3 regions of the Sphingomonas sp. FW306-05-A genome follow, and region 2 is predicted to be linked to each of the others. Evidence: predicted binding sites of a transcription regulator. Region 2 holds the regulator's gene; each other region holds the start of a gene.

Region 1 (10,274 bases), on a different contig from region 2:
TGTCGAAGATCTCGATCCGCAGCGCCTCGATGTCATTCTTCGGGCCACGAGCCTTCAATGGCCCCATGTCGATCGGCTCCATCAGCGCCTGCTTGGCGAGCAGCATGCAGTGTTCCGCGGTGCCGCCGATGCCGATCCCGAGCATCCCCGGCGGGCACCAGCCCGCGCCCATCTGCGGGAGCATCTCGAGCACCCAGTCGACGATCGAATCGCTCGGGTTCATCATCTTGAACTTGGACTTGTTCTCGCTCCCGCCGCCCTTCGCCGCGACATCGACCGAGACGCGCGATCCCGGCACCATCTCGACGTGAAGCACCGACGGCGTATTGTCCTTGGTGTTGCGGCGCGTGAAGGCGGGGTCCGCGAGGATCGACGCGCGCAGCTTGTTCTCGGGGTTGAGGTACGCAAGCCGGACGCCCTCGTCGACGACCTGCTGGAGCGAGCGGCTGGTGTCGTCGAGCCGGCAGTCCATTCCCCATTTGATGAAGACGTTGACGATTCCCGTATCCTGGCAGATCGGGCGATGCCCCTCGGCGCACATCCGCGAGTTGGTCAGGATCTGCGCGATCGCGTCCTTGGCAGCGGGCCCTTGCTCCGCCTCATAGGCCGCGCCGAGCGCGCGGATATAATCCATCGGGTGATAGAAACTGATGAATTGCAGCGCGTCGGCGACGCTCTCGATCAGATCGGCTTCGCGGATAATCGTGGTCATGGCGCTTCCCGTACTGGCGTTTCCCCTGCCTTATGCCCCCCGCGCCGTCACGCCAAGTCACGGCGGGCCAGAACCACCGCCGCGTTAACCACCTCCCGCAAGGCAAAATGGAGGGGTCGTGCGCTATGGGCATCCCCATGCAGATCCGTTTAACCCCGTTTCGCGCGCTTCGGGTTGCCTTCGCCGCCCTGAGGACCGACCTGTCTGCCAGCGCTTCGACGTCCGAGGCACACCGCGATGCGCTTCGCCGACAGTTGCGGCTGCTTTCCGCGACATGGCCCTACGCGCTGACGATCGCGATCGCGGCACCGCTGCTGATCGGATGGACCGCCTTTACCAGCGGCGCGACGGGCGTGCTGATCGCCGCAGCCGCCGGCGCACTGGTCACCGCCATCTCCGGCACACTGCTGCTCGCCACGCTGCGGCATGGCACCGCTCGACGCTGGCCACCGCATGTCAAGGTTCGGCTGGCGAGCGTCTCGGGCGTGGTCGGCGGCGCGACCATCCTTGCTTTGGTGTTCGCGACCGGGATGCTCCCGCCGGGGCCCACCCGGCTCGCCAGCTACGTAATGACGTTCGCGGCGATGATCGTGATGATCGTCGCGCTATATCCGGTCCGTGCCGCCTCGATCGGACTTGGCGCGGGCCTGCTCGCGACGCTCGCGGTCGAGGATCGCTTCGGGCTGGGCTTATGGATCGGCATCGGCGTGTTGCTGATGCTGACCAGCATCGCCTACCGGCTCGCCCGTTTCGAACGCCGCGCGGTCGAGCAACGCGATCTCGATCATGCGCAGGGCCGGATGGCGACCCGCCTCGTCGCGGAATTCGAGACGCATTCGAGCGGCTGGTTCTGGCAGACCAATGCGGACGGCGAAGTGACCTACCTCACCCACCGGGTCGCAACGGAACTCGACCTGCCCGACACCCCCGCGATCGGCGAGCCGTTGTCACAACTGTTCCGGATGGACGGCGCGCTGACCGAAACCGAGCGGACGATCGCCTTCCATCTCTCCTCGCGCACCGCTTTTTCCAATTACTCGGTGCGCCCCGCGAGCCGCGCCAAGCTCGAACGCTGGTGGTCGATGTCGGGGCGCCCGATCTTTGATGAGGACGGGATCTTCCTCGGCTTCGTCGGCAGCGGGACCGACCTGACCGAGCGCCGCCGTGCCGATGCCGAGATCACGCGGCTCGCGCTGTTCGACGGGCTCACCGGCCTCGCCAATCGCCAGCGGTTGCGCCTCGCGCTCGACCAGATGCTTGCGCAACCCGCGACATCGCAGAGGATGACCAGCCTGTTCCTGCTCGACCTCGATCGCTTCAAGACCGTCAACGACACGCTCGGCCATCAGATCGGCGATGCGTTGCTGAAGAAGGTCGCGCAGCGGCTGCAACGCGCGATCGGCGATGCGGGGCTGGTCGGGCGGCTCGGCGGCGACGAATTCCAGGTGATCATGCCCGGCCATGCCGACCGCGAGAAGCTGGGCGAACTGGCGCGGCGCGTGATCTTCGACCTGTCGCAACCCTATTCGATCGAAGGGTCGGCGATCAGCATCGGCTGTTCGATCGGGGTGGCGATCGCACCGCAGGACGGCGCAGCGTCGGAAACGCTGATCCGCAACGCCGATCTCGCGCTCTATGCCGCCAAGGGCGACGGCCGCGGCATCCACCGCTTCTTCCGCGAAGAACTGCTGGTCGGTGCGCAAAGCCGCAAACAGCTCGAGGACGATCTCCGCCAGGCGCTCGTCGGCAACCAGTTCTATCTCGCCTATCAACCCGTGGTCGACACGCGCTCCGAACGGATCGTCGGCTATGAGGCGTTGCTGCGCTGGGAACATCCGACGCGCGGGTTGGTCAGCCCTGCCGAATTCGTCCCCGTGGCGGAGGATTGCGGGTTGATCGAGAGCATCGGCGAATGGGTGCTGCGCACCGCATGCACCGAGGCAGCGGGCTGGCCGGGCGACGTTCGCGTCGCGGTCAACGTCTCGCCGATCCAGTTCGCCAATCCGATCCTGCCGTCGCTCGTCACCTCGGCGCTCGCGAAATCCGGGATCGCGCCGCACCGGCTCGAACTCGAAATCACCGAAGGCGTCTTCCTCGACGAGAGCGCGGCGTCCGAACAGATGTTCAAGACGCTGAAAGGCTGTGGGGTGCGGCTCGCGCTCGACGATTTCGGGACGGGCTATTCGTCGCTCGGCTATCTGAAGAAAGCGCCGTTCGACAAGATTAAGATCGACCAGAGCTTCGTCAAAGGTGCGACGATCGCGGGCAATCGCAATGCCGCAATTATCCGTGCGATCGTCTCGCTGGCCGACGCGCTCGGCATGGATACGACCGCGGAAGGAGTCGAGAATCGCGACGAGATCACGTTGATCCGCGATCTGGGTTGCAGCCACATCCAGGGCTATGTCTATGGCAAGCCGACGCGCGCTGCGGATGTTTTGCTGCAATTGAAGGTCGGCGGCGGGATGGCGACCGCGAGCGGCTATCAGATCACGCGCAACCCGCGTACCGCGATGCTGCGCAACGCGCGGCTGCAGGCGGGCGGGGCGAGCGGCGACGTGCGAATCCGCAACATCTCGTCGACGGGCGTGATGGTCGAGGGGATCGAGATTGACGCAAGCGCGGTCGATCTCGACGTGCTGATCGAACTGGTCGAGGACCAGATGTTCCCCGCCAAATTGCGCTGGGCGGCGGACGGACGCGCTGGGCTCGAATTCGCCGAGATGTTCAACCTCGAACGCCTTGCCGCGCCGAGCGTCCCCAATCCCGTCCGCAAGACCGGATAGCGAACGGGGTCAAGGCACCCACGGCAGAAGGCCGCGCGGACACGTCCGCGCGGCCTTTCGTGTTTATGCGGCGGTGTTGCCGGTTGCCGCGGGGGCGGCCGCAGGAGCCGCGACCGGCGCGCTGCCGGTGGGGGCAGCCGGTGCCGTCGTCCCGGCGGCGGCGGGCGGCGGCGGCGGGGGGGCCATGCCGGCGCCGTCCGGACCATCGGGGCCGTCAGGACCGCCAGGGCCACCGGGTCCGCCCGGACCACCGGGTCCACCAGGGCCATGTGGACCACCACGCCCGCCACGCGGCGGCATCGGGCGGAGCGCGGTTACCTTACCGTCGGCGCCGACGAGGAACGACGCGTGGAGCATCCCGCGGCCGTACCGGCCCTGGATGCTCACCGTCTGCCCGACGCCGATCAGGCTGGTGCCGTCGGTCTGGCGTCCGCCCTCGACCAACGCGCGCCCGCTGCCGTCGGACAGGATGAACATCGGCCCGTAGATTTCGGCGACCTTGCCGCGCACCGTGACGACGTTGCCGGTGTCGCTGAGCGAGCGGATCGCGACGGGCTTGATCGGGGCCATTTCGACCGACGGTGCGGTCATCTGCGCGACAGTCGCGCCGCCGCCGACGCCAACCGCGAGCAAGGCTGCCGCGATCAGCGCGCCGCGGGTCGAAATCTTGCGGCGCGAGGGAGTGGTTGTGTCTTCGGTCATCGGTAAGCTCCTTGGTTGGTATGCAGCCTTTTATCGAGTCGTGCCCCCGGCCCACTGAACCTTGCGGTTCAGTTTGGGTTTAGACCGGCAAGTTAGCCGGATTATTGCCGCGGCATCCCGCCCCGCCGCCGCGAACGAAAGAGCCGCCTTATGCGTATCCTGCTGGTCGAGGACGACGCCGCACTGGCCGAGGCGACCGCCAAAGCGTTGCGTGCCGAACATTTCGCGGTGGATGTCGCCGCGAATGGCGAGGACGGCGCGCATCTCGGCGACACCGAAAGCTATGACGCGGCGGTGCTCGACCTCGGATTGCCGCGCAAATCGGGAATCACCGTGCTCGAGGAATGGCGCGCCGCCGGGCGGGCGTTGCCGGTGCTGATCCTTACCGCGCGCGATGGCTGGTCCGAAAAGGTCGCGGGGTTTCGCGCGGGCGCAGATGATTATCTGACCAAGCCGTTCCGGATCGAGGAGCTGGTGATGCGGCTGCGTGCGTTGGTAAGGCGCTCGGCTGGGCATGCGGCAGCACGAATCGTGTGTGGGCCGATCACGTTCGATGCGCAGACCGGGCAGGTCGAGCGCGACGGGCTTCCGCTGCGCCTCACCGCGCTCGAATGGCGCGTGCTGTCGACGCTGATGCTGCGCAAGGGTGTGGTGGTTGAGCGGCTCGACCTGATGGAGCATATCTACGAGGGCGATGCGGATCCCGATTCGAACTCGCTCGAAGTGATCGTCGGGCGGTTGCGCAAGAAGATCGGCGCGGACCTGATCGAGACGGTGCGCGGCCGCGGGTATCGGATCATCGCGGCGTGAGGAGAGGTGGAACCCCTTCCTTCTCCCGTCATGCTGAACTCGTTTCAGCATCCACCGCGCCACAATGGCGGACAGCCGGTGTTGCACGGTGGACCCTGAAACGCGTTCAGTGTGGCGGAAACGCCGCCCCGCCCCCAAGACGCCGTCATGCTGAACTTGTTTCAGCATCCACCCCTCCACGACGGCGGACTGCCGGTGTTGCACGGTGGACCCTGAAACCAGTTCAGGGTGACGCCGGATATGGTGGAAACGCCGCCCCGCCCGCCCGCCTCGGCCGGGCAGCCGCATGACGCTCCTCCCCCGCTCGCTCTACGGCCGCCTGCTTGTGACCGCGCTGCTCACCACGCTTGCCGCGCTCGCGTTCGCCGCCTTCGCGATCGGCGCGGTGCTGGACCGGTTCGTGATGCATGGGCTGGACGAGCGGCTCGATGCGCAGATCGCGATCCTTGCGAAGGCGGTCCGTCCCGACGGCAGCGTGGATCGCAATCGCGTCATCCTCGCCGCACCTTATGACGACGCCGCGAACGGATGGGGATGGCGGATCGATGCGGGGGGCCGGACCATCGCATCCCCCGCCTCGCCCAACCTGGACGCTATGCGCACGCCGTGGACCGCGCTTCCTCCACCGCCGATCGAGGATCGGGCGCTGCGGCATGGCCCCGGGGACCGCACCCGCGCACTCGACTGGCAGGATGCGCGCGGCGCACGGCATGCGCGCAGCCTGACGCTCGCCACCCCTGCGGGTCAGGTCCGCATCACCGCCGCCGCGCCGCGTGCGATCGTCGATCGCCCGTTGCGCGCGGCGATGGCACCACTGCTCGGCTCACTGCTGCTGCTGGGGCTCGCGCTGGGCATCGCGACGCTGGTGCAGTTGCGCGTGGGTCTCGCCCCGCTCAAGCGAATGCGCACGGCACTGGCGGCGGTGCGCGGTGGTCGCGCCACCGCCATCCCCGACGACCAGCCGCGCGAACTTGCCCCGCTGGCAACCGAAATCAATGCGCTGCTTGCCGAAAATGCCGCTGCACTCGCCAACGCACGCGGGCATGTCGCGAATCTCGCGCACGGCCTCAAGACTCCGCTTGCGACACTCGCGCTGACGGTGCGTCCGCTCGACCCGGACGGCACGCTCGGCGCGCAGATCGCACGGATCGACCAGGCGGTACGGCACCACCTCGGCCGTGCCCGCGCTGCCACCCCGGGGGTCGCGTCGCGCGTCGCGACCCCGCTCGCCCCGGTCGTGGAAGATCTGGCCGACGCACTTGCGCGGATCCACGCCGAACGGGGCATTGCTGCCGATATCGCGATCGACCCGGCGCTCGCGGTCGCGGTCGACCGGCAGGATCTCGACGAGCTGGTCGGCAATCTGCTCGACAATGCATGGCGCTGGGCCGCCACCCGGATCGCGGTCAGCGCGACCCGCAGCGCGGACGACCGATTCGCCATGCTGACGATCGCGGACGACGGCCCCGGTATCCCCGAAGCGACTCGCGCCGCCGCGCTCTCCGCCGGTCAACGGCTCGACGAACGCGGCGATGGGCACGGCTTTGGCCTGTCGATCGCGACCGAACTGGCGAATCTGTACGGCGGCACCCTGATGCTCGATACGGCATCGCTTGGGGGGCTGGCGGTCCATGTCACCTTGCCGGTCGGCTTTGCCGGCCCGACGTGAAATAAATGTCACGTTCCCGGTTCGGCCTCTTGCCTTTCCGCAACCCCAGCTTTGACCGCGCGTCGCGCGCGCTGCACCCGGTCGCCGCTCCGTCAGAAGGCGTGGAAGTGCGACGAACCGAGTCTTGTACCTGTCATTTATGATATTGCCTGTTGGCCGATATGGGCACAATCTGTAGGGGTCAGGTTCGGGAGCGAGCGCAACAACTGGTAGAGTAAACCGCACGACCCCATATCGTGCGGACGATGGATCAGCGGCTCGCAAGCGGTCGCGATTGCATTTTGGTCTCGCCGATCGCTTCCGAAATGCTAGCTAGGGAGCCTGTCTCCCGAATCGAACAAAGATTGAACGAGTCGGGAACATGATGGCGTGACTGCCGCGTGTTCGCGAACCGGACCGAGGGGCGAGACAATGGATTTTCGGGATACCGAGGAAGTGAAGACGGATATGGCAACCGACATGATCGAGGCGCTCGCGGCAAGCGTTCAGGCTCCCCAGGAAACGGATCGCAACGGCGCGGATCGCAAGCTGGCGGCGCGCGGGGATTCCAAGGAAGTCCACGTCCAGCTGTACCCGGTCGAGGTCGACCATTCGCGCGATGCGCTGCTGACCGATTTCGGCAAGGAAACGCTGCGCGACCGCTACCTGCTCCCGGGCGAGACGTTCCAGGACCTGTTCGTCCGCGTAGCGTCGGCTTACGCTGACAACGAAGCACATGCGCAGCGGCTCTACGGCTATATCTCGCGCCTCTGGTTCATGCCCGCGACGCCGGTGCTGTCGAACGGCGGCACCGGACGCGGCCTGCCGATCTCGTGCTTCCTCAATTCGGTCCCCGACAGCCTCGGAGGGATCGTCGACACGTGGAACGAGAACGTCTGGCTCGCGTCGCGCGGCGGCGGGATCGGCACCTATTGGGGCAACGTCCGCGGCATCGGCGAGCCGGTCGGCCTCAACGGCAAGACCAGCGGGATCATCCCGTTCGTCCGCGTGATGGATTCGCTCACCCTCGCGATCAGCCAGGGCTCGCTGCGGCGTGGCTCGGCCGCCTGCTATCTCGACGTGTCGCACCCGGAGATCGAGGAATTCCTCGAGATCCGCAAACCCTCGGGCGATTTCAACCGCAAGGCGCTCAACCTCCACCACGGCGTGCTGATCACCGACGCGTTCATGGAAGCGGTCCGCGAGGGCAGCGAATGGACTTTGGTCAGCCCCAAGGACGGCTCGGCGCGCGCCACGGTCGACGCGCGCTCGCTGTTCCAGAAGCTGGTCGAGACGCGCCTCGCCACCGGCGAGCCGTACATCGTCTTCGCCGATCACGTGAACAAGGGCATGCCACGCCATCACCGCGAGCTCGGGCTCAAGGTGTCGACGTCCAACCTGTGCAGCGAGATCACGCTGCCGACCGGCACCGACCATCTCGGTAACGAGCGCACCGCGGTGTGCTGCCTGTCGTCGCTCAACCTCGAGACGTGGGACCAGTGGAAGGACGACAAGGGCTTCATCGAGGACGTCATGCGTTTCCTCGACAACGTCCTGCAGGACTTCATCGACCGCGCCGAACCCGGCATGGAGCGCGCCGCTTATTCGGCGATGCGCGAGCGCTCGGTCGGCTTGGGCGTGATGGGCTATCACTCGTTCCTCCAGGCACGTGGGTTGGCGTTCGAGGGCGCGATGGCGAAGTCGTGGAATCTCCGCATGTTCAAGCACATCAAGGCGCAGGTCGACGAAGCCTCGATGCACCTCGCGGTCGAGCGGGGCCCGTGCCCCGATGCGGCGGATCGCGGCGTGATGGAGCGGTTCAGCTGCAAGATGGCGATCGCGCCGACCGCGTCGATCAGCATCATCTGCGGCGGCACCTCGGCGTGCATCGAGCCGATCCCGGCGAACATCTACACCCACAAGACGCTCAGCGGCTCGTTCTCGATCAAGAATCCGTATCTGGAAAAGCTGCTGATCGCCAAGTCGAAGAATTCGGACGCGATCTGGAACTCGATCCTCGAACAGGGTGGGTCGGTCCAGCATCTCGAGTTCCTCGATGTCGAGGAAAAGGACTGCTTCAAGACTAGCTTCGAGATCGACCAGCGCTGGCTGCTCGAGCTCCAGGCGGACCGCACGCCCTATATCGACCAGTCGACCTCGCTCAACCTGTTCATCCCTGCTGACGTCGAGAAGTGGGACCTGTTGATGCTCCACTTCCGCGCATGGGAACTGGGGATCAAGTCGCTCTATTACCTCCGCTCCAAGTCGGTGCAGCGGGCAGGGTTCGCCGGCGGCGTTGAGAACGACAACACGATCGAGAAGCCGCAATACGAGTTCGAGACGACCGATTACGACGAGTGTCTCGCCTGCCAGTGATGCGCATTGCTTCCGACGCCGTCCTTTTGGCGGCGTCGGGAGTGTAATTCCCGCGGTGCCGCCTCAGGCCGCCCGCGCCAGACGCATCACGATCTCGTCTTCGGACAAGATCTCAATCGTGTAACCATCGCGGCGAAGCGCGTCAGCGCGTTTGTGGTCCGCGTGTGCGGTCACATAGCGTCCGAACGGCTGGTCGTTGCCGATGACAAGCTTCGTCGTGGTCACGCCGACCGACGCGACGATGCGCGCGCCCGCAGCGGCCAGGCTCTGCGCGAGTGCGCCGTCGCGCGGGGCGCCTAGGATGGCGACTCGCTCCCCCTTCAACGGACCCGCCGACGCCGCCTTGGGTGCCGCTCCGCCGCGCGTCCGATAGGGGGCCAGCCAACCGGCCAGATCGATCCCGGTATGCTCGATCGCGCGCACGATCACTATGCCCGCCGCGCGCGCATCGCTGAGCGCATCGTGATGCTTGTGGCGAACCCCTAAAAACTTGCTCAGTACGTTGAGCCGATGGCTCGGCAATTCGGGCCACGCGCGTCTGGCGACGCGGACACTGTCGAGCCACGTCGTCTCGATCGTCGTCCGGTCATGCACTCGGCACGCCGCGCCGAGCGCCCCCTTGTCGAAATTGGAATGCGCGACGGTGATGCGTCCAGCGAGATGCGCGTCGATCGTGGCGTGGACCGCGGCGAACGTCGGCGCGCCGATGACGTGGTCGCTGGTGAGCCCATGAATCCGCGTGTTGAACGACGAAAAACGGTCGAGCGGATCGATCAGCGTCTCATATTCGAAGACCTCGACCCCGTCCCGGAACCCGACGATGCCGATCTGGCAGATGCTGCTGACGCTCGAGCACGCCGTCTCGACGTCGACGACGACGAAGTCAGGCGCAGCGACGACCGGGGGCGTCGACGGAAGTGGAACACGCGGCGGCAGGATCGAATGCATGGTACGGAACATAATGGGTCCCGCAAGCAAGCGCACCCTCGATTACGGGGCCGCGACCACGCCCGCGGTAGAATGCTGGCAGGTCTGCGCCGACCCGGCTAATGTCACGACATACGAAACCCGTTGGGAACCTACCATCGCTACCGAACACAGGCATGACGAACACTTCCTGGCGGGCGGCGGCGAGATGGGCGCGCTGATCCGGGCAAAGGACTGGTCGACGACATCGCTCGGTGCACCAGCAGGCTGGCCGCAACCACTCAAGACGCTGGTGGGGCTCCTGCTCGCCGCA
Region 2 (10,274 bases):
CGGAGAATTACACCCAGCAACATCAGGACCTGCGCACCGAGAACGGCGTGGTCTACGGCGACACCGTCGACAAGATGGACTTCCCCTATCTGGCGAAAGTCACCGCGATCAACGTCGCGACAATCCGCCGCATCGCCGCCGCCCCCGCCGCGCCGACCGGCGTCACGATCGCGGGCGCGCTCGCGACCGACACGACGGTCAAGTGGGAGCCGGTCGCCGGCGCGGTGCGCTACCGCGTGCATTACCGCCGCAACGACGTGCAGGACTGGCAGAAAATGGTCGAGGTGGCCGCGCCCGCCGTCACTGCTGTACTGAAAGACGTGATCGTCGACGACACGTTCGTCGGCGTCGGCGCAGTCGGCGCGGATGGCGCGGAGAGCCTGGTGACGTTCGCCGGGCCGGAGCCGCGCAAGCGCTGAGGCTGGGTTTTTGCGAACTGACGTTATTGCAGGAACCGCGTCATTTTAGGGACCGCTTCCCCGGCGAAGGCCGGGGCCCAGTAGCGAAGGCCGTGGTAACGAAGCGCAACCGCCGCCATCCGCCGCCCGCTAATGGGCCCCGGCCTTCGCCGGGGAAGCGCAAGGGTTTAGGAAAGCTCAAGGGCTCAAGCGAAGCGCAGGCTACCGCTAGCGCCGCCGCGATCGGCTGCTGTGGCGGCTCCTGCGCCGCACCCGTGAGGAGACGATCTCGTCCGGATAGCCATAAGACGCGCCGCTCTGCACCGTAACAACGCTGCTCCCCCCGGCGTCATACCGCCGCGCAGCCCCGCCGAGATACGCCCCGTTGGTCGCATAACTGGTCACGCCACCGCGCGACACGACCGGCGGCATCACGACCACCGGCGGCTCGTCCACCGTGCCATAGCCGCCATTCCGCTCGGCACGGTCGGCCGCATCCCGTACGATCTCGCCCGCATCCACATACACCGGCGGCGCCGCATCCTGTTGCGGCGCCGGTTCGCGCGTCCGTTGCGCCTCGCCCGCGGTCGCGCCGAACACCGCCACAATCGTCACTGCCAAAACACCCAGACGTACCATCACATTACTCCCAGCAAGGCCTGCCTGCCGGAGGAACGTGAAACTTCGGTAAACCCCAGCCCCGGTCAGCCCGCGATCCGCGGCGCGAGCAATGCCATCAGCGCCTCGCACCCGGCGGCATCCTGCGCGTCGAACCGCGCCGCGCTCGGGCTGTCGAGGTCGAGCACGCCGATCAACCGGCCCTCATGCACGATCGGCACGACCAGTTCGGACCGGCTCGCCGCGTCGCATGCGATATGCCCCGGGAACGCATGGACGTCCTCGACCAGCTGCGTCTCCAGCGTCTTGGCCGCCGCGCCGCACACCCCGTCACCGACCGCGATGCGGATGCACGCGGGCTTGCCGAGGAACGGTCCGACGACCAGCTCGCCCGCGACCAGCCGGTAGAAGCCCGACCAGTTGAGATCGGGAAGATATTGCGCGATCAGCGCCGCCGCATTCGCCATGTTGGCGATCGCATCGTGCTCGCCATCGGTCAGCGCGTCGAGCGCAGCGTGCAGGTCGCGAAAGAGGTCGGCCTTGGAGTCCGCGGACACCGCAAATTCGTACATCGTCTTCTCCGTCGCGCGGCTCGCCTTGCGCGCGCGTCCGCTCTTGGCAAAGCGCGGTGCCCGGAACAACCCGCCAAACCCGTCGTCAGCCAATCGACCCGCCCGCGCCTTTGGATTAGGAGCAACCCATGGTCGCCATCCCCGTCACCCGCTCTATCAGCATCGACAGCGAAGAATTGCAGGAATCGTTCACCCGCGCGGGCGGTCCGGGCGGGCAGCACGTCAACACCACCGACAGCGCAGTGCTGCTCCGGTTCGACGTGGGCGCGTGCCCTACGCTCCCCGATGCGGTCAAGAACCGGCTCGCGGTACTCGCGGGATCACGGCTGACGCGCGAGGGGGTGCTGGTCCTGCGCAGCGAAGGCGCGCGATCGCAATTGCTCAACCGCCAGGAAGTGCGCGAGCGGCTGCTCGACATGATCCGCGAAGCCACGATCGTCCCCAAGCGCCGCCGCCCAACCAAACCGTCCAAGGCCGCCAAGACCCGGCGGATGGAGGGAAAGACCAAGCGCGGGACGGTCAAGTCGCTGCGGGGCCGGGTGACGGACTGATCGGGACCCTCGACCGCCCGAACACCCCCCACCCGTTCGTGCTGAGTAGCGACCGAGTAGCCCCCCTTGGGGCGTATCGAGGGCGCGTATCGAAGCACCGTTCCGCGCGGCACCTATGCTTCGATACGGGACGAACGGAAGGTTTGGGCCACGGCTTCGCCAAAAGACAGAACCGCCAGCGTTTAGCCCTCGCTGAACCCCGCCGCCAGGAACCGCTCGGGCAGCGGTGCCTTCGCCACGATCGGCTCCTTGCCCGCCCGCGGGATCGCCAGTTCGGCGGCGTGGAGCAAGGTCTGCCCCCCGCCCTTGCCATAGACCGGATCGCCCACGACCGGCGCGCCGAGCCCTTCCAGCGCATGCACGCGGATCTGATGCGTACGACCGGTTTCCGGAATGAATTCAACGAAGCTGCGACCGTCCTTTACAGACAATAGCCGCCATGCCGTGCGCGACGGCTTGCTGCCCTTCGCCGCCTGCGGGTCACCGACCATGCGCCAGCCGTCCTCGACCGTGCTGACCTTGGCCAGCGCCAGATCGATCAGCCCACTGGCCCCCTCGACCCCGTCGCCAACCACGCCGTCGAGCACCGCGAGATAGCGTTTGCGCACCAGTCCCTGCTCGAACGCCTGTTGCAGCTTGGCGTGCGCCTTGGGGTTGCGCGACAGCAACAGGCAGCCCGACGTATCGCGGTCGAGCCGGTGGACCGGAACCGGCCAGCGCTTGAACCCGAAGGTCAGCCCGTCGAGGTGGTTTTCGAGGCTCAACGAACCGTCGCGGGGACGGTCGACCGGGAGCCCGGCGGGCTTGTCGATGACGAGCGCCTCGCCGTCGAGGAAGAGTACATGATTTACCAGCATGCGCGCCTCTTGCCACCGCAAGCCCCGTCATGCCAGTGCCGCCGCGGCACCGGGCAGCGAGAAGACGTGTTTTGCGGAAGTTGAAGTCGGCGGTGATCGCCGCAGCGGCGCTCGCGCCGGTCGTTGTCCCCCCGTCCGCAAGCGCGGCTCCGCGCGCCCCCGAACCCGCCGTGCTGGTCGCGGCGGCGGATGGCCGGATGCTCGGGCATTTGCCGTATGGCGATGTTCCGACGGGAGAATTGGTCGCGGTGCCGGCAGGGTTCTCGGTCGGCGCGACCTGTCGCCTTAACCGCGCGGTGCTGCCCGATTTGGAGCGGCTGCGCACCGCCGCCGTCGATACCCCCGGCGTCGGCAACACCCTCCGCGGAATTTCCTGCCATCGCAGCATCGCGCACCAGACCGCGGTTTTCTGTCACGGCGCGCATCACGCGGCGTGCGTCGACGCGATCGACCGGGCTCGTTCGGTCGCGCCGCCGGGGTATAGCGAACATGCCACGGGCTATGCGATCGACTTCGGCCTCCGCCCGACGCGCACGTGTCCCGACGTCAATTACTGCTTCGCCTCGACCCCCGCGGGGCAATGGCTGCTTGCGCATGCGCCCGATTACGGGTTCGAACTGTCGTTTCCCGCGGGCAACGCGCAAGGGGTGACGTGGGAACCGTGGCATTGGCGCTGGGTCGGAACCGGTCCGGACGTTCCCGGAGCCGCCGCCGCGCGATCGCTGTTCGCGCGGGCGCGCAGTACGTTTCCCGCACGCCCTGCGGTGCGCGACGTCCGGGCGGCCAATGCCGCGGTCGTGCCGGTGCCAGTCAGCAGACTCGCCCCCGCCGCCCTGCCCTTGCCCGACATCAGTCGAGCAAGGGTCCGCCGGCGCTGACGTATCCCTGCGAAAGCAGGGATCCAGGGTAACGAACGCTGCGGCCCGCAACCCTGGGCTCCTGCTTTCGCAGGCGAACATATGATAGTAACCTACGCGTTAAGCTCAGAACTTTCCGGCCAACGAGACGCCGATGATGCGCGGATCGTTGTACACGGCGGCGTTGTAATTCTCGATCACGCCCTTCAGGTTCTTCTCATTGGTCAGGTTCCGCACGAACACCGCGAGTTCGTACTTGTTGTCCGGCGCGACATAGCCCGCCTTAAGGCCGGCCTCGAACGTGCCGTCCGAGGTGAACTCAGCGGTCTTGTACAGGACGAAGCTGGTGTACCCCTGCACATTGGCATCGCCCGCCAGGAACAGCGACCCGCCATTGCCGAGCGGCACGTCGTAGCGTGCGGTCCCGTTGAGCTGATATTTCGGCGCGTTGGGCAATGGGTTGCCGTCGATCTGCGCAAAGGTGTTCGCCCCCACGCGGATCGTCGGGTCCTGCACCGTGCAGGTGATCACACCACCGAGGATGCAGACCTGCGCATAGACGCGCGGATCGTTGATCTCGGAATGCAGCACGCTGCCGCCGAGCCCCAGCGTCAACTGGCGCACCGGACGCCACGTCAGTTCGGCCTCGCCGCCCCACGCCTTCGCCTTGTCCGCGTTGAACAGCACGCCGTTGCCGAACGAGTCGTTGCCGTTCAGCTGGATGTCGCTGACTTCATAATAGAAGCCGGTCGCGTTGAAGCGCAGCGTGTTGCCGAACAGGTTCGACTTCACGCCCGCTTCATACGACATGATCGTTTCGGAATTGGCGGTGGTGAAGTCCGCGTTGAACACCGCCGACCGGCCCTGGATCGTCGGCCCGCGGAAGCCGCGCGCGACGCGCGCATAGACGCTGACGTTGCGGTCGAACTGGTACAGCGCGCTCGCATCCCAGCTCGGCTGCGTGTCCGACAGGCGGACGTAGCGGCGCCCGGTGTAGCTCGACACGCCCGCCGCATTGGCGTTGGCGACGAGCAGCCGGGTCGACTTGGTATCGTTGGTGACGCGCACGCCGCCGGTGAGCGTCAGCTTCGGCACAATCTCGTAGCTGACCTGCCCGAAGCCGGCGTAGGAGGTGTTGATGTCGCGCAACAACACGCGGTTGTTGGGGTTGGGGCGCGTGCCGTTGAGGTCGGGCTGCGTCAGGAACACCCCGCGCTGCGCGAATTCGGTGATGTCGCGGGAGTCGAAGTACATGCCGCCGATCTGCCACTTGAACCGCCCGGTGCCGTCGTCCGACAGCCGGACTTCCTGCGTCAGCTGGTCGAGATCGCGGATCCGGCCCTGGCTCTCGCCGTAGAAGCGCGCGCCCGCGAAGTTGGTCGCGGCCCCGCCGTCGGTATCGCCACGGCTGTAGCCCGACGTCGTCTCCCACGCGCTGATCGAGGTCAGCACGACGCCGCCGAAATCGTTCTTTAGGTTCAGCGAGCCGCCATAGGTCTTGTACGCCTGCGGGTTGTTCGCCGCCTCGTCGAGCGCGACCGACGCGCGCGGCGCGTCGCTGACGTCGTTCGATCCGCGCTTGAGGGCACCGCGATGGAAGATCGTCGAGGTACCGCTGTAATCCCGCGCATGTGCCGACAGCAGGCCGGTGAAGCCGGTGTCGGGTGGGGTCAGCATCAACTGGACGCGGACGTCGCGCTCATCGAACCCGCCGAGCTTGTCCTTGCCGCCGACCGTGCCGTCCGCGCTGACGCCGGTGTAGGTGTTGTCGACCCAGTTATCGCGGTGCTGGACCAGCCCCGAGACACGGAACGACAGCACGTCCTTGACGATCGGCCCGCCGACGCCAGCGTCGAGCGTCGCGGTATTGTAGCTACCGTAGGACGCCGATGCACGGCCGTGGAAGTCGTTGGTCGGGCGGTTGGTGTCGAACTTGATGATGCCCGCGGTCGTGTTGCGACCGAACAGCGTCCCCTGCGGGCCACGCAGCACTTCGACCTGGCGGACGTCGAACACCGGGTTGGACTTGAGCACGACATGCTCGAGCACGACGTCGTCCTGGATGATCGACACCGGCTGCGATGCGCCAAGGTAGAAATCGATGTTGCCGAGGCCGCGGATATAGAAGCGCGGGAAGATGCGCCCGGTGGTCGTCTCGGCGTACAGGCCGGGCACGCGGTTGGCGAGTTCGAGCACGTCACCACCGCCGCTCTGGAACGCGCGCAGATCGTCACCGCCGACAACGCCGACCGAGATCGGCACCTTCTGCAAATTCTCGGTGCGGCGTTCGGCGGTCACGACGATGTCGCCCAGACCTTCCTCGGTTGCAGCGGCACCCACCGTCGCGGTCGCAACGGGATCGCTCGCGGTCTGTGCCAACGCGGATCCGGTGGCAAACAGGGCGGTGCCTGCGGCTCCCGCCAGCAGCAGCGACTTTACGACGGTCTTGTTCACAAATAGTCCCCTTGATCGTACCCGGAGCACCGCCGACCGACATCCGTGCGAACACCAGCGGTGTCGCATCTAGGTCTGTTCGTTCAGAGTGGCAGCGCTTCCCCGTCGGCGGCGCTAGGGACGGATTGTTGCTGATTCATGACAAAGCATGGCCAAACAAGGGCATAAGCTCAGGTCTGCGATCAACTGTTGCCCGGATGCACCACCCCAGCTTGGCCATGAGGGGTCGACGCGACCGGACCGGTAACGATAGAGACCAAGCGATGACCGAACGCCCTGCCCTGCTCGCCGTCGACGACGCGCTCACGCGCCTGCACGCCCTTGCGCCGAAAATCGCAGCTGAAACTGTCCCGCTGCGCGCCGCCGCGGGGCGCTGGGCGGCGGCGGACGTCGTCGCGCGCCGGACCCAGCCCGCGCGCGACCTGTCCGCGATGGACGGCTATGCGGTTCGCTTCGACGATCTCGGCGGCCCCCTGCGCTTGGTCGGCGAGAGCGCCGCGGGGCACCCGTTCGACCACCCGATCGGCGCCGGCGAGACGGTCCGCATCTTCACCGGTGCAGCCCTTCCGCCCGGGGCGGACGCCGTGCTGATCCAGGAGGAAGCCGCACGCGAGGGGGACGAGGTCCGTCTCGCAGGCGACGGTCCGGTGCGCGGCGGCAACATCCGCCGGGCCGGGATCGACTTCGCGCAGGACCAGACGCTGATCGCGACCGGCGACCGGCTGACCCCGGCGCGGATCGCGCTGGCGGCGAGCGGCGGTTACGGGACGCTCAGCGTCGCGCGGCGGATCCGTGTCGCGATCGTCGCGAGCGGCGACGAACTCACCCTGCCGGGTGCGCCGCTGAGCGACCGGACCTTGCCGGAATCGAACGGCGTGATGCTCGCGGCGATGCTGGCGGACCTGCCCGTCGACGTCGTAGATCTCGGCATCCTGCCCGACCGGCTGGACACGATCACCGAAGCGTTCCGCACCGTCGAAGCCGACATTCTCGTCACCACCGGCGGCGCATCGGTCGGCGATCACGACCTGATCCGCCCCGCGCTGGCGGCGGCGGGCGGATCGATCGACTTCTGGCGGATCGCGCTCCGCCCGGGCAAGCCGATGCTCGCGGGCAAGATCGACGAGATGCTCGTGCTCGGCCTGCCGGGCAATCCGGTGTCCGCTTATGTTACCGCGGCCATCTTCCTCAAACCCGTGATCGCCGCCATGTCGGGCGCGCGCGACCCGTCGCCGACCGCCTACCCCGCGATCCTCGGCGCGCCGCTGCGCGCCAACGACCGCCGTCAGGATTACATGCGCGCCGTCACCCGCGACGGGCGCGTCTATGTTGCCGACAGCCAGGATTCGTCGCTGCTCGCGACGCTCGCCCGCGCGGACTGCATGATCGTGCGCGCACCGTTCGCCCCGGCGGCCGATGCGGGCGACTCGGTGGAAATCCTGCCGATCGCTTGACGTCCATCTTTATGTTCCGTATAGGTTCGTCGTCTGTTCCGACGAAAGGGCCCGGAATGCTAACGCGCAAACAGCATGAGTTGATCTGCTTCATCAACGACCGGCTGGAGGAGACGGGAGTCTCGCCCTCGTTCGAGGAAATGAAGGAAGCGCTCGACCTGAAATCCAAGTCGGGCGTCCACCGCCTGATCAGTGCGTTGGAAGAACGCGCATTCATCCGCCGCCTGCCCAATCGCGCGCGCGCGCTCGAAGTGCTCAAGATGCCCGAACGGGGCACCAATGCCCCGGTAAAGGCGACGCCGGACGCCGCACCGGCCAGCCCGCGTGTCGTCCCGCAGCCCGCAAATGACGTGATCGAAATTCCGCTCCACGGCCGGATCGCCGCCGGTGTTCCGATCGAAGCGTTCGAGGGCGCGTCGATGCTGTCGGTGCCTGCCGCATTGCTCGGTGGTGGCGAACATTATGCGCTCGAGGTCGCAGGGGATTCGATGGTCGAGGCTGGCATCCTCGATGGCGACTATGCGCTGATCAAGCGTCAGGAAATCGCGCGCGACGGGGAGATCGTCGTGGCTTTGATCGACGACAGCGAAGCGACGCTCAAGTTCTTCCGCCGTGAAGGGGCGATGGTGCGGCTCGATCCGGCCAACCGCGCCTATGATCCGCAGCGGTACAAGCCCGCGCAGGTCCGCGTGCAGGGCAAGCTGGCCGGGTTGCTGCGCCGCTACGACTGATCGCTGGCGCGTTGCCGACGATCGGACCGGTGCCAGCGTTTGGCCCGTCGCTGCCGAGGATCGACAGGCGTGATCCAGGGGTGCGCATCTCCTGGCGTGCGCACCGTTCGGATGCTGGGGGAGCGGTGGCTCGCGACCGTCGACCAAATGCTCGGTCTTGGTAAAGTGATCGCCACCCCGCCGGTCCGCGCCAGCAAGCTCCGGTCGAGCCGCAACCAGCGTGGACGACAGCGCCGCGGCAACCAGCGATCGCTGATCACGATATCCGCGGCAGCACAGGCCCGGACCAGATCTTCGATCGGAACCGCATAAGCGCTCCGCGTCGCCAGCACGGTCCATCGCCGTGTTCCGACGGTTCTCACCGCCATGCACAGGTCCCGGCTGCATCGCGCATCCCGCTGATCCGACCACAACACTGGCAACCCTGCAACGCCCCCGCCCTGCGCCAGCATGTCCGCGGTATAGTCGCCCGTCCTGTCGCGCAGCAGCGCAACGTCACCCGCTCGCGTCCGGATCGCCACATGGCGTCCGTCCCCGGTCACCAGCAGATCCGGCGCAGGCGTGGCGATCGCCCACGCCGCACCGATCACGAACGGGCCGATCCCCAGCCGTCGCCATCGCGTCCGCCACAGCGCGATCCAGATCCCGCCGATCGCCATCGCGGCAAATGCGCCCCCCGGCATCGCCGGCAACGGCGCGACCGAACCAGGGATCGCCGCCGTCGTGCGCGCAATCCACAACAGCAGCTCGAGCGACATCCGCGTCGCCCACCACAAGGGTGCCCCCAACCCGACCGTGTCGAACAACAGCGCCGCTGCCTCCAGCGGCATGATCACGAACGTCGTCAACGGGATCGCACAGATATTGGCGACCGCGCCGTAGATGCCCGCCTTCTGGAAATGGTAGAGCGAGATCGGCAGAAGCGCGGCCTCGACGACCAGTCCGGTCAGCAGCAGCGCACCGATACTGCGCGCAACACGGTTGAGGCGCGGTTCTTCGCGCGGCGCGACCAGCGCACGGATGCCGGGGTGGTCGTTCCACGCGATGATCGCCGCAACCGCCGCGAACGAAAGCTGGAAGCTCGGCCCGGCGAGCGATTCCGGGTATAGCAACAACACGACGAGCGCGCCCGCTGCGACCAGGCGCAGCGTCAGCGCTTCCCGTCCCAGCGCGAGGGCAATCAGCACGCACAGCGCCGCGACGCACGACCGGATCGTCGGCACCTCCGCCCCGGTCAGCATCGTGTACCCGATCGCGACCAGCGCCCCCGCCGCGCCCGCCACCAACGGCAACCGCCAGCGCAGCGCGAGCCACGGGATTAATGCGAGCAACCGCGTCACGACGATCATCGTCGCGGCGACCGCAGCCGTGATGTGCAACCCGCTGACCGACAGGAGATGCGCCAGCCCGGAACGGCGCATCGCCTCGGTATCGGCGAGCGGGATCGATCCCTGGTCCCCCGTCGCGAGCGCCGCCGCGATGCCCCCCGCCCCACCGCCACCGGCGCGCGCCTGGATATGCCCGGACAGGTCCACGCGCAGCCCGGGAAGGATCGACGGTCGCCCCGGTGCGACGATCGTTACCGGCGCAAAACCGCGGCCGGTCGCGCCGATCCCGTCGAACCATGCGGTGCGCGCATAATCATACGCCCCCGGCACCGAAGGCTCGGGCGGCGGCAACAGGCGGGCCGACAGCCGCAACACCGCACCCGACGCCAGCCCGGCGGGGACGTCGACCGTGGCGAGATTGATCCGGAGATGCTTCGGCAGAACCGGCAGCGGC
Region 3 (10,274 bases), on a different contig from region 2:
CTGGTGCTGCTGTCGCCGCAAGCGGACCTGACCGAATCCGGCGACAGTTTCGCGGTCAACCGGCTGGTCGACGTCGTGCTGCCGGGGTCACTCGCCGCGACCAACCTGCTGTATGCGAACGGCACCGACCTGCGTGATCCTTTGGTGTCGCCGCTGTTCGGGGAACTTGGCGGACTGCCGCCGACCTTCCTGCAATCGGGCACGCGCGACCTGTTCCTGTCGACCACCGTCCGGCTGCACCGGGCGCTGCGCCGTGCCGGGGTGGCGGCCGAGCTGCACGTGTTCGAGGCGATGCCGCATGGCGGGTTCGGCGGCGGGACGCCGGAGGATGTGGAGTTGCGGGCGGAGGTTGCGACGTTTGTTGCTGGGCGGTGGGGTGGGTTGGCGGGTTAGCGCGTTGACATGGCGTGAGACGCTGGTTCGAAGCCAATTGCAAACATTATGAAATTCTATCAGTTTGAGGATATTGGTTTTTTATAAATTATAATTGTGAATTTCCAGACTCTAAGGAATAATGGTGTAGCAACTTTCGGTACGTCCATGAATTTCTCTGTTTTTATTTGCCCAGTTGTACGTTGCCCTGCCCAATCTGTTCCGTATGGTGCAGATGGGAGAGACAATGGCAGAACAACTTACATTTTCGATAGGGGTAGATGAGGACGTTACAGTCCGATCCTATGACGAACTTATCAAGTGGATTGAGAAGGAACGCAGCCGATGGGCTTGGATGGTGCCAAACGACAATCATACTGACCGACATGGCCTAGCAACCGAACTTCAAAACGCATGGAATACTGTACTCAACGAAGTAAGTTCGCTGAAGACACAGGGACATACGTTAAGTTATGCTGGTGATTACCTACACCCTCTTAAAAACAGCATAATAATGGTTTCGACCACAGGAGATGGTTCCACTGTTCTCGATATCAGACAAAGCGCTGGGGAAGTTGCTGCGATGGCAGCACTTGGTTTTCTTAAACAGCGACTAGCAGCACCAAACATGACGCTACGTGATGAAATGTTGGGCCTTCTGTTGAGCGTGTTCCCAGACCTCCGTAATGTTGCTGATTGGACTGATAGGCTAAAGCGCGAGCGGACAAACTTCCGAATGGCAACGCGAACCCTGCAGGAAAAGTTGGCTCATGATGCAGCGGAGCGCGACAAAGCTACGCGAGAGCTTAACGATCGCGTTCGCGGCATCGCCCATCGCATATTTGATGCAAGGCGGCGCGTATGGCGCGCAACTCAAACCGAATGGGAAAATTCGGCAAATGAGAGCGTCGCATCGATTGAAACCAAGGCGGGCAGCGCGGTCGTCAGTATTAATAATACGGAAAAATACTATCGAGAGTTTATGAGAATGAAGGCTCCGGTTGAGTATTGGGATAACAAAGCTGATAGCCACGGCAAACGTGAAAAACGTGCTCGATTTCTCGTAATGTTATTCTTTCCATGCTCGGCACTTGTTCTCTCTCCAGTTTTTGTATTTTGTGCGTGGATTCTTCTTTCGCACCCGGATACATCAAACTCGAGATCTCCCATCGCACTATATGTGGTTGTTTCAGGAGGACTTTTGCTATTGTCTACTTTGGTATTCTGGATCGGTCGCCTGCTTACAAAGTTGTATTTAAGCGAGCATCATCTGCGGAATGATGCGGAAGAGCGTGCTACAATGACGACAACATATCTCGCGTTAACAGGTGAGAATGCCGCTGGAGAGACGGACCGTCAAATTATTCTCAGTGCGCTCTTCCGTCCTACACCAGATGGTATTGTCAAGGACGATGGCCCCGGAGATATTGGACTTCAAGGTTTGCTAACTAAGCTATTGGTAAGGTAATTTAGAGAACGTTAGATTGTAGAAAATCGATTATTTCGCTTCCGATTTTCTTAAAGATTACATCCCCCCTCACCCCCGCAACCGCCGCTGCAACCGCTTCCACGCCCCCTCATCCGCACCCCAGCCCGGAAACGTCGGCGGCAGCAACGTCGGCCGGATCCGCACCGGTCGCCCCCCGCATTGCGAGCAGCGCAGGAACCCCGGCAGATTGTCGACCGCGGCGTTCAACCGCTTGAGGAAGCACCACCGCGCAAACCGATCGCGATGCACCACACCCTTGTGCGCGCACGATCCGCAGACGCAGCCGACGTTCATCTGATGCCGCGTGAAATCGAACAGCGTGCGAAATCTTACGTTGCCCACGTCAAAGCGGCAGCGCCATCTGGCGCGGGTCGCGATCACCCGGAAAACCCTCGAGCGCACACACGATCGTGCGCGCCAGTTCGGCGGCGGCGGCTTCGCGGATGCGCTCGCTCGGGGCGGTCAATCCGACTCGGGCGAAGCCGCTGCTGGTCAGGAGGGCGTGGGCGATCAGGGCGCAATCTGGCTGGGTCATAGCCACTATGTTCACCATCTGTTCCGATTCGTCCAGCGCGATTTTGGCGAAGAGCGATGGTCAGCAGGCTGTAAGCAGGCGCAATTCCCCCGGCGCGACGGGGCGGCAGAGATCGGACGCCTTCCGCGCCCGCAAAGCTACGCTGAAGCGGCAAGATCCTTGGTAAAGTACTGCGCGAACACCGTATCGTGATAATCCCCAAACGGCGCGCACTCGACGAACCCGGCCCGCCGATACAGCGCATGCGCGGCGGCGAACGGCGCGTTGGAGCCCGTCTCGAGGCTCAGCCGCCGATACCCCCGCGCCCGCGCCTCAGCGACCAGATGATCGAGCAGCACCCCCGCCACCCCGCGCCGCAGCTGCACGGGCGCGGTGCGCATCGACTTGACCTCGCCCCAGGCCGGATCGAGCTGCTTGAGCGCGCCCATCCCCAGCAAGGCGTCGCCCTCCCACGCGGTCCACACCGTCACCGACGGATCGCGCAGCCCGCTCGCATCGAGCGCGAACACGCTCCCCGGGGGGCTGTTCTCGAACGCGGCGCGTAAGTGCAGGTCGAGCAGGTCGAGCACGTCCGGATGCGTCAGATCGTCGCGCCGGATCGTCCAGCCCTTCACGGCAGCGTTTCGCCCGCTTCCGCACCCCACATCCGCAACTGTTCAACGAACCCGCCGCGCCCCTGGACGTCGAAATAGCACCAGCCGCCCGAACATTTGCTCAGCCGTCCGACCACCCCCGGTGCCGCGCGCCAGACGATGCGCGCGTCGCTGTCCGGGCTGTCGCGCAATTCGGCGACCTGCCCGGTGATCATCCCAGTCCGCCGCTCGCTGAGCAGCCCGCTCATCATCCACCCCTGCGTGCCGCTCGGGTCCTCGACCTTGTACCATTGGCCGTGCTCGAACACGGCGATGACTTTGACCGGAAGATCGGCACGCTGGTACAGCCAGCTGACCGGATAGGATCGCGCCGGCCCCGTGCGCATCCGCGCCTTCTTGGCACCGACCGAGGCGTAGAACGGCGCTTTGCGGTTGGCCATGGCGGCAATCGCGGGCGCGAACGCCGCCGCGGCCATGCTCGTCGCCCCGATCAGCAGCGCAAGCCGCGCCGCGATCGGCATCTTCTGGTGTCGTAGCGTCATGTCCCCGCTTATCGCGTTTTGGCGCGACGCTTCAACACCCGTTGACGCCGCGCAGGCCCTCCGCCAAGCCAGCGGGATGGCAGAGACGAGACGTGTCCCCAACCCGCGCGTGGCGGTGACCCGCGAATTGCCCGACGCGGTGATGCTGCGGATGGAGCAACTGTTCGACGCGAGCATCCACCGCGGTGCCACCGCGTTGACTCGCGCCGAGCTTGCCGCCGCGATGGCCGATTGCGACGTGCTGGTCCCGACCGTCACCGACGAGATCGACGCCGCGCTGATCGAGGGCGCCGGGCCGCGGCTGAAGCTGATCGCCAATTTCGGCGCGGGCGTGAACCATATCGCGTTGAAAGCCGCGCGCGCACGCGGCATCCTCGTTACCAACACGCCGGGCGTGCTGACCGAGGATACTGCGGACCTGACGATGGCGCTGCTCCTCTCGGTCCCGCGGCGGCTGGCGGAGGGCGAAAAGCTGGTGCGCTCGGGTGCGTGGCAGGGCTGGACCCCCGGCGGGATGCTCGGCCACCGTATCGGCGGCAAGGCGCTCGGCATCCTCGGCATGGGGCGGATCGGCCAGGCGGTGGCGCGGCGTGCGCGCGCGTTCGGCCTGTCGATCCATTACCACAACCGCCACCGGCTGCCCAAGGTGGTCGAGGCCGAGTTGCAGGCGCAGTGGCACCCCAATCTCGACGAGATGCTCGGCGCGATCGACCTGCTGACGATCCACACCCCGCGCAATGCGGACAGCGAGGGGCTGATCGACGCCGACCGGATCGCGCTGCTCCGGCCCCATGTCTATGTCATCAACACCTCGCGCGGCGGGATCGTCGACGAGGATGCGCTGGTCGACGCTCTGGAGAACGGCCGGCTGGCGGGTGCCGGCCTCGACGTGTGGCAGCATGAGCCGCGGATCGACCCGCGGCTGCTTGCGCTTCCCAATGTCGTGATGACCCCGCACATGGGCTCCGCGACGTTCGAGGGGCGGCTTGCGACGGGCGAGAAGGTCATCACCAACATCCGCATGTGGGCGGACGGCCACCGCCCGCCGGATCAGGTGCTCGAAGGCTGGGCCTGAGCGTCTATTACATGCTTGAAGCGGGTACAAACCGCCACGGAAATGGCAGATTCCGGCGCCACAATGCCGCATTCTGCTGTCGCGGCGACAGTGTTTCGACGAGTTTGGCGACGTCGCGCGCCGACAGACCCGACCGATCGCAGAAATACGGCCGCTGCGGCACCCGCGCGAAGTAGCTGTAAAACAAGGCCGCCCGGTCGCGCCCGGTCGCCGGCTTGCCGCGATGGAAGAAGCGCGCGGTGTCAGCGACGACGACCGTCCCCGCCGCCCCCTCGCAACTGATTGGATGAACGCCCAAAATGCGCCCGCCGTCGTCCTTCTCGTCGGCATCGTCGAAGTAAAACCGGTCGTCCGGCACAGTCGCCTCGACCGGCAGCAACTGGAACGGCCCGCTGTCCGCATCGACGTCGGTCAGATACACCGCCAGCTTGATCATCCGCCGGTCTTCCCGGTCGCGGTGCCATTTCCGCGTCGAGACCGCGCGCCCGTCGGCCAGCGTATATTGCAGGTTCACACCGTCATAGGCAACCGGCAGCCCGACATACGCTTCCGCCAGATCGAGCAGCGCGGGATGCAATCCCAACCGGTAGATTGCTGGTCTTGCGGCGATTTCGGCGGGCGGCACGCGGAGAAACGCACTGCCCGCACGCCCCTGCTCCCGCAGTCGGTCCCTCCACAGCGCGGTCAATTGCGACGCCTCGGCGAACGCTTCATCCGCCCCCTCCAGCGCAAGCGACGACAGACGGGTCTGGACCACACCGCGCTCTTCCAGCCCGCGCGCCATCTCCGCGATTGCATCGGACATGGCGGGCAATCGGGTGCGATGCTGGTCACGCGCGTGCTCGTATCGCCGATGGCGGAGGGCGTGAATCGTGCGGGTCTGCACCAGACCGGCGGCAACACGCCACGGCACAGATCCGGCTCTTCGTTTTATCCCTAGCAAAACGCTCATCATTGTACGCCTTACACGCGCGGCCCCGACGAACGGAGACACGCTCGCGGTACCAGCCTGGATGCAAGGGTCCCTATGCGCGCAAACGCGGACCCTGCCTATCGTTCTCCATCCCCCTACTCCGAATTGTTGCTGGAACGTTTCCGGCGTGCGGCGGCGGAGGCCGTCACCGCGTGTGGAAAAAGTCGTACAGTTGCTGTGCCACCGCCGCGCTGACGCCCGGCGCGCGCTGCAGATCCGCCAGACTGGCGTTGCGCACCGCCCGTGCGGTGCCGAAGTGCATCAGCAACGCCTTCTTGCGCGCCGGCCCGATGCCCGGCACGTCGTCGAGCGGCGACGCACCGATCGCCTTGGCGCGCTTCGCCCGGTGCGCACCGATCGCGAAGCGGTGCACCTCGTCGCGCAAGCGTTGCAGGTAGAACAGCACGGGCGCGTTGACGGGCAACTGGAACTCGCGTCCGTCGAGCATGTGGAACACCTCGCGGCCATCGCGGCCGTGGTGCGGCCCCTTGGCGATCCCGACGAGACACACGTCCTCGATCCCCAATTCCTCGAGCACGCCCTTCACCGCATTGAGCTGCCCGCGCCCGCCGTCGATCAGCACCAGATCCGGCCAGTCGCCCGAATCCCGATCGGGATCGTCCGCCTGCGCCCGCGCGAACCGACGCCCGAACACTTCGCGCATCATCCCGAAGTCGTCGCCCGGGATCGTGTCGGGGTTCTTGATGTTGAACTTGCGATACTGCCCCTTGCGGAACCCCTCGGGCCCCGCGACGACCATTGCGCCAAGCGCGTTGGTCCCCTGGATATGGCTGTTGTCATAGACTTCGATCCGATCGGGCGGTTCAGGCAAGTCGAACAGCTCGGCCACTTCGCGCAGCAATTTGGCCTGCGTCGTGCTCTCCGCGAGCCGCCGGTCGAGCGCTTCCTCGGCGTTGCGCTTGGCCTGGTCTAGCAACTGCCGCCGTGACCCGCGTTGCGGCATCGACAGCGCGACCTTGAACCCCGCCTGGGCGCCCAATGCCTCGCCAAGCAGCGCCGCTTCGTCGAGCTCGCGGTCGAGCAGGATCGTTCGCGGCGGCGGAACTTCCTCGTAGAATTGCGCGAGGAAGCCCGAGAAAATCTCATCCTCGGGCACGTCCGCGGTATGCGCCGGGAAGAAGCTGCGATGCCCCCAATTCTGTCCGCCCCGGATGAAGAACGCCTGGATCCCGATCACGCCGTTCTTGCACGCCATCGCGAAGATGTCAGCGTCGCCCAGCCCTTCCGCGTTGATCGCCTGGCTACCCTGGATGAAGGTCAACGCGCGCAACCGGTCGCGGATGATCGCGGCCAGTTCGAAGTCCATGTTCTCCGCGGCGACCTGCATCTGCGCGCCGAGCTTGGCCTGCACCTCGGTCGACTTACCCCCGAGGAACGCCTTCGCGTCCGCGACGAGTTCGGCATAACCCGCTTCGTCGATCCGTCCGACGCACGGCGCCGAGCATCGCTTGATCTGGTACAACAGGCAGGGCCGGTCGCGGTTCTTGAAGAAGCCGTCGGTACAGCTCCGCAACAGGAACAGCTTCTGCAACGCATTCAGCGTGTTGTTGACCGAGCCCGCGCTCGCGAACGGGCCGTAGTAATTGCCCTTGGCGCGCCGCGCGCCGCGATGCTTCTGGATCCGCGGATAGGCATGATCGGCGCGCAGCAGGATGAACGGGAAGCTCTTATCGTCGCGCAACAGCACGTTGTACGCCGGGCGATAGCGCTTGATCAGCTGCGCCTCGAGTAGCAGCGCCTCAGCCTCATTGTTGGTCGTCACAATCATCATCGACCGAGTCTGCGCGACCATCCGCTGGAGCCGCTTCGACAGCCGATCGACCTGCGTATAGTTGGTCACGCGGTTCTTGAGCGCGCGCGCCTTGCCCACGTACAGCACGTCCCCGCGCGCATCGAGCATCCGGTACACGCCGGGTCTGATGGGCAGCGTCGCCAGCACGTTACGGATCGCGGCGACCCCCGCCTCGATATCGGGCGCGTCGCTGCCGCGAACGGTGAAGGTGGCCTTGTCTTCGTGGAAGCGGGTCGGGGCATTGGGATCGGACATCGCGTACGATCTAGGGGTTCGTGCCGGTGGATACCACGGGTTCGTTCACCTTCTTGCCGATATGCATGGCACGCGCAGCCAAGCGTCGGTGCGCGTCCGATCGGGATCGGGACTCCAACCGACAGACTGATCCTTATCAGTGAGAATGCAAGCAACTGGCGCGGACATTAAGCACGCTACCCGGCGTTTCATCGCTCGCCAATACGGCAAGTCGGAGATGGAATATGGCCCTGAAATTCGCCGGAACGATGAATGCGATCAATCGCGGTCTTGATACGACCAAGGCGACCAAGGGCGCCGACATGATCGAGGATTGGGAAGCCGCGCTCGCGGATGTCGAGACATCGGGTGCCAAGGGCATTCTTCGCGATCTCGGATCGCTCCGCAAGCAGCTCGAGCGCGACGAACCCGATGCGGATCGCGTCCATGCGCTGCTCCACCGTCTGGGTGCCGCCACGACCAAGATCGCCGACAAGGCGGATGCGCAGCAGGAAAAGCTAAAGGCATTGGGCGAGGCGCTGACCGAAGCCGGCGAAGACTCGCCCGACGAGGAAGAAGACACCGTCGCGGCTGCAGCCCCCAAGCGCGCGCGCAAGAAGGCCTGATTGGTTTTCACCGGCGGTTCCGCCGATGTGAAACGGCAGAAAGCTCGTCGTCTCGACAGAGACGGCGGGCTTTTCGCTGTCAACGATGGTCGTCCCGCATCACGGCAGCGGCCGTGACGTTGCATCCATTCGACAATCTGCTCCGGCTGACGGTACACCGACATATTAACGAAGGGGACCGAGATGCCGACGACCGACCCGACCCGCCGCACGCTCCTAGCCGGAGGCGCCGCGCTCTATACGCTCGCTGCCGCGCCGCTCGCGGCCCAATCGTCCCGCGACGAAATCGTGCCGCTCTGGCCAAAAACGATTCCCGGCGATCGGAAAAGCGCGATCAAGCCCAGTGTCGAGGAACGCAGCAAGGATCCGCGCCACCCCGACCGCTGGCTGCGCGGCATCGCGCGTCCGGCGCTTGTGGTGAAGCGCGCCGCCAAGCCCAATGGCGCGGCGGTACTGGTGATCCCCGGCGGTGGTTATGGCTTCCTGTCCTACGACAATGAAGGTCTGGAACAGGCGGCGTGGCTCAATGCGCACGGCATTACGGCGTTCATCCTGCAATACCGCCTCCCCGCCGAAGGCTGGGGCGATCGCGCGTTGGTACCGTTGCAGGACGCGCAACGTGCGATGCGGACGATCCGCGCGGACGCTGCCCGGTTCGGCGTCGATCGCACGCGGATCGCAGTGCTCGGCTTTTCGGCGGGCGGGCATCTCGCGGGATCGCTCGCCACGCGGCACGGCGAAACCGCCTACGCGCCGATGGACGCGATCGACGGCCAGTCGGCACGGCCCGATTATGCCGGCCTGATCTATCCCGTCGTCAGCCTGGAAGCGCCGTTCACCCACGGCGGGTCGCGCGATGCCTTGCTCGGCACCGACGCACCTGTCCCGCTGCGCCACGCCGCTTCGGTCGAAACACGCGTCACCAGTGACACGCCGCCGATCTTCCTCGCGCATGCCGCGGACGACGACCTGGTCCCGGTTGCGAACAGCATCGCGATGTTCGGCGCGATGAAGGCAGCCGCGCGACCGGCCGAACTGCATGTGTTCGAAGCCGGCGGACACGGCTTTGGGACGCGCCTCCCCGCGAGCAAGCCTGCGTCGGTTTGGCCCGCGTTATTTACCGCTTTCGGCACCAGCAAAGGCGTGTTCCCCACCTGAGCGGATCTTCCGCCAGCAAAAGTAGCTGTTCATATATAAATCATCGCTTTATAGCTGCACGAAATAGCCCGGTTCGCGGTGCACTTCTGGAGGGGATCGAGATGCGAGGATACGCAACGCTAGCCGGATTGCTGCTGGGTCTGGCTTCGGTCACCGCCCAGGCGCAGACCATCGTACCGGGCGATCCCCACGCGGGTGATCCGGTCGGCATCGTGTCCGATCCGTGCGTCACGCATCCTGCTCCGGACGCCAAGGTCAGCTACCAGATGTTCAATCTCCATATGCTCACCCGAGATTTCGGGCAGCTGTGCCGCTACGCCGCCGACAACCGCGCGCTTGCCGGGCAGAAGGTCCGGGTCGTGTTCATGGGGGATTCGATCACCGACAACTGGATCCACGCCGACAAGGAGCTCTTCTCCAACGGCGTGGTCGATCGCGGCATCAGCGGGCAGACCACCCCGCAAATGCTGGTCCGCTTCCGCGCCGATGTGATCGCGCTGAAACCCCAGGCGGTCCACATCATGGCGGGCACCAACGACATTGCGGGCAACACCGGCGCGGCGACGCTCGAGACGGTCGAGGGCAATATCCAGACCATGGCCGAACTGGCCCGCGCGCACGGGATCAAGGTGATCCTCGCCTCGGTCCCGCCCGCCGCTTCCTTCCCGTGGAGCCCGGACAAGCGCCCGGTGCCGCAGATCGCCGCGCTCAACGCCTGGCTGCAGAGCTACGCCAAGGCGAACGGCTTCACCTACGTCGATTACCACGCCGCGCTCGCCACCCCCGAGGGCGCGATGAAGCCGGGCTATGCGAGCGACGGCGTCCATCCGACCCCGCAAGGCTATGCCGTGATGCGCCCGCTTG

The links. Region 2 encodes LexA, which represses DNA repair genes until DNA is damaged. Its sites were predicted from a motif close to GTTCCNCNCTTGTTCT; they were not measured.
Region 1: AC3WJR_RS16965 (ribonucleoside-diphosphate reductase subunit alpha) is a predicted target of LexA. The motif match lies at 7,025-7,040, and genes of this name have one in related genera.
Region 3: AC3WJR_RS10495 (DUF6771 family protein) is a predicted target of LexA. The motif match lies at 2,406-2,421, and genes of this name have one in related genera.

The regions. Positions count from the first base shown of each region.
Region 1 covers NZ_JBYSXN010000003.1:141,292-151,565, reverse strand. Annotated here, with positions in the region: gene AC3WJR_RS16990 (fumarate hydratase) at 1-712, opposite strand, end outside; gene AC3WJR_RS16985 (putative bifunctional diguanylate cyclase/phosphodiesterase) at 850-3,498, shown strand; gene AC3WJR_RS16980 (hypothetical protein) at 3,562-4,200, opposite strand; gene AC3WJR_RS16975 (response regulator) at 4,351-5,010, shown strand; gene AC3WJR_RS16970 (sensor histidine kinase) at 5,297-6,679, shown strand; gene AC3WJR_RS16965 (ribonucleoside-diphosphate reductase subunit alpha) at 7,091-9,034, shown strand; gene AC3WJR_RS16960 (exonuclease domain-containing protein) at 9,098-9,994, opposite strand; gene AC3WJR_RS16955 (hybrid sensor histidine kinase/response regulator) at 9,981-10,274, shown strand, end outside.
Region 2 covers NZ_JBYSXN010000001.1:1,000,922-1,011,195, reverse strand. Annotated here, with positions in the region: gene AC3WJR_RS04705 (M20/M25/M40 family metallo-hydrolase) at 1-419, shown strand, start outside; gene AC3WJR_RS04700 (hypothetical protein) at 627-1,037, opposite strand; gene AC3WJR_RS04695 (GAF domain-containing protein) at 1,103-1,588, opposite strand; gene arfB (alternative ribosome rescue aminoacyl-tRNA hydrolase ArfB) at 1,717-2,139, shown strand; gene AC3WJR_RS04685 (RluA family pseudouridine synthase) at 2,322-2,996, opposite strand; gene AC3WJR_RS04680 (M15 family metallopeptidase) at 3,068-3,874, shown strand; gene AC3WJR_RS04675 (TonB-dependent receptor) at 3,980-6,376, opposite strand; gene AC3WJR_RS04670 (molybdopterin molybdotransferase MoeA) at 6,571-7,761, shown strand; gene lexA (transcriptional repressor LexA) at 7,818-8,492, shown strand; gene AC3WJR_RS04660 (ComEC/Rec2 family competence protein) at 8,483-10,274, opposite strand, start outside.
Region 3 covers NZ_JBYSXN010000002.1:342,307-352,580, forward strand. Annotated here, with positions in the region: gene AC3WJR_RS10480 (alpha/beta hydrolase) at 1-393, shown strand, start outside; gene AC3WJR_RS10485 (DUF6161 domain-containing protein) at 620-1,840, shown strand; gene AC3WJR_RS10490 (hypothetical protein) at 1,910-2,203, opposite strand; gene AC3WJR_RS10495 (DUF6771 family protein) at 2,205-2,396, opposite strand; gene AC3WJR_RS10500 (GNAT family N-acetyltransferase) at 2,534-3,010, opposite strand; gene AC3WJR_RS10505 (SH3 domain-containing protein) at 3,007-3,510, opposite strand; gene AC3WJR_RS10510 (2-hydroxyacid dehydrogenase) at 3,608-4,606, shown strand; gene AC3WJR_RS10515 (phytanoyl-CoA dioxygenase family protein) at 4,614-5,411, opposite strand; gene uvrC (excinuclease ABC subunit UvrC) at 5,725-7,647, opposite strand; gene AC3WJR_RS10525 (hypothetical protein) at 7,872-8,252, shown strand; gene AC3WJR_RS10530 (alpha/beta hydrolase) at 8,436-9,410, shown strand; gene AC3WJR_RS10535 (SGNH/GDSL hydrolase family protein) at 9,512-10,274, shown strand, end outside.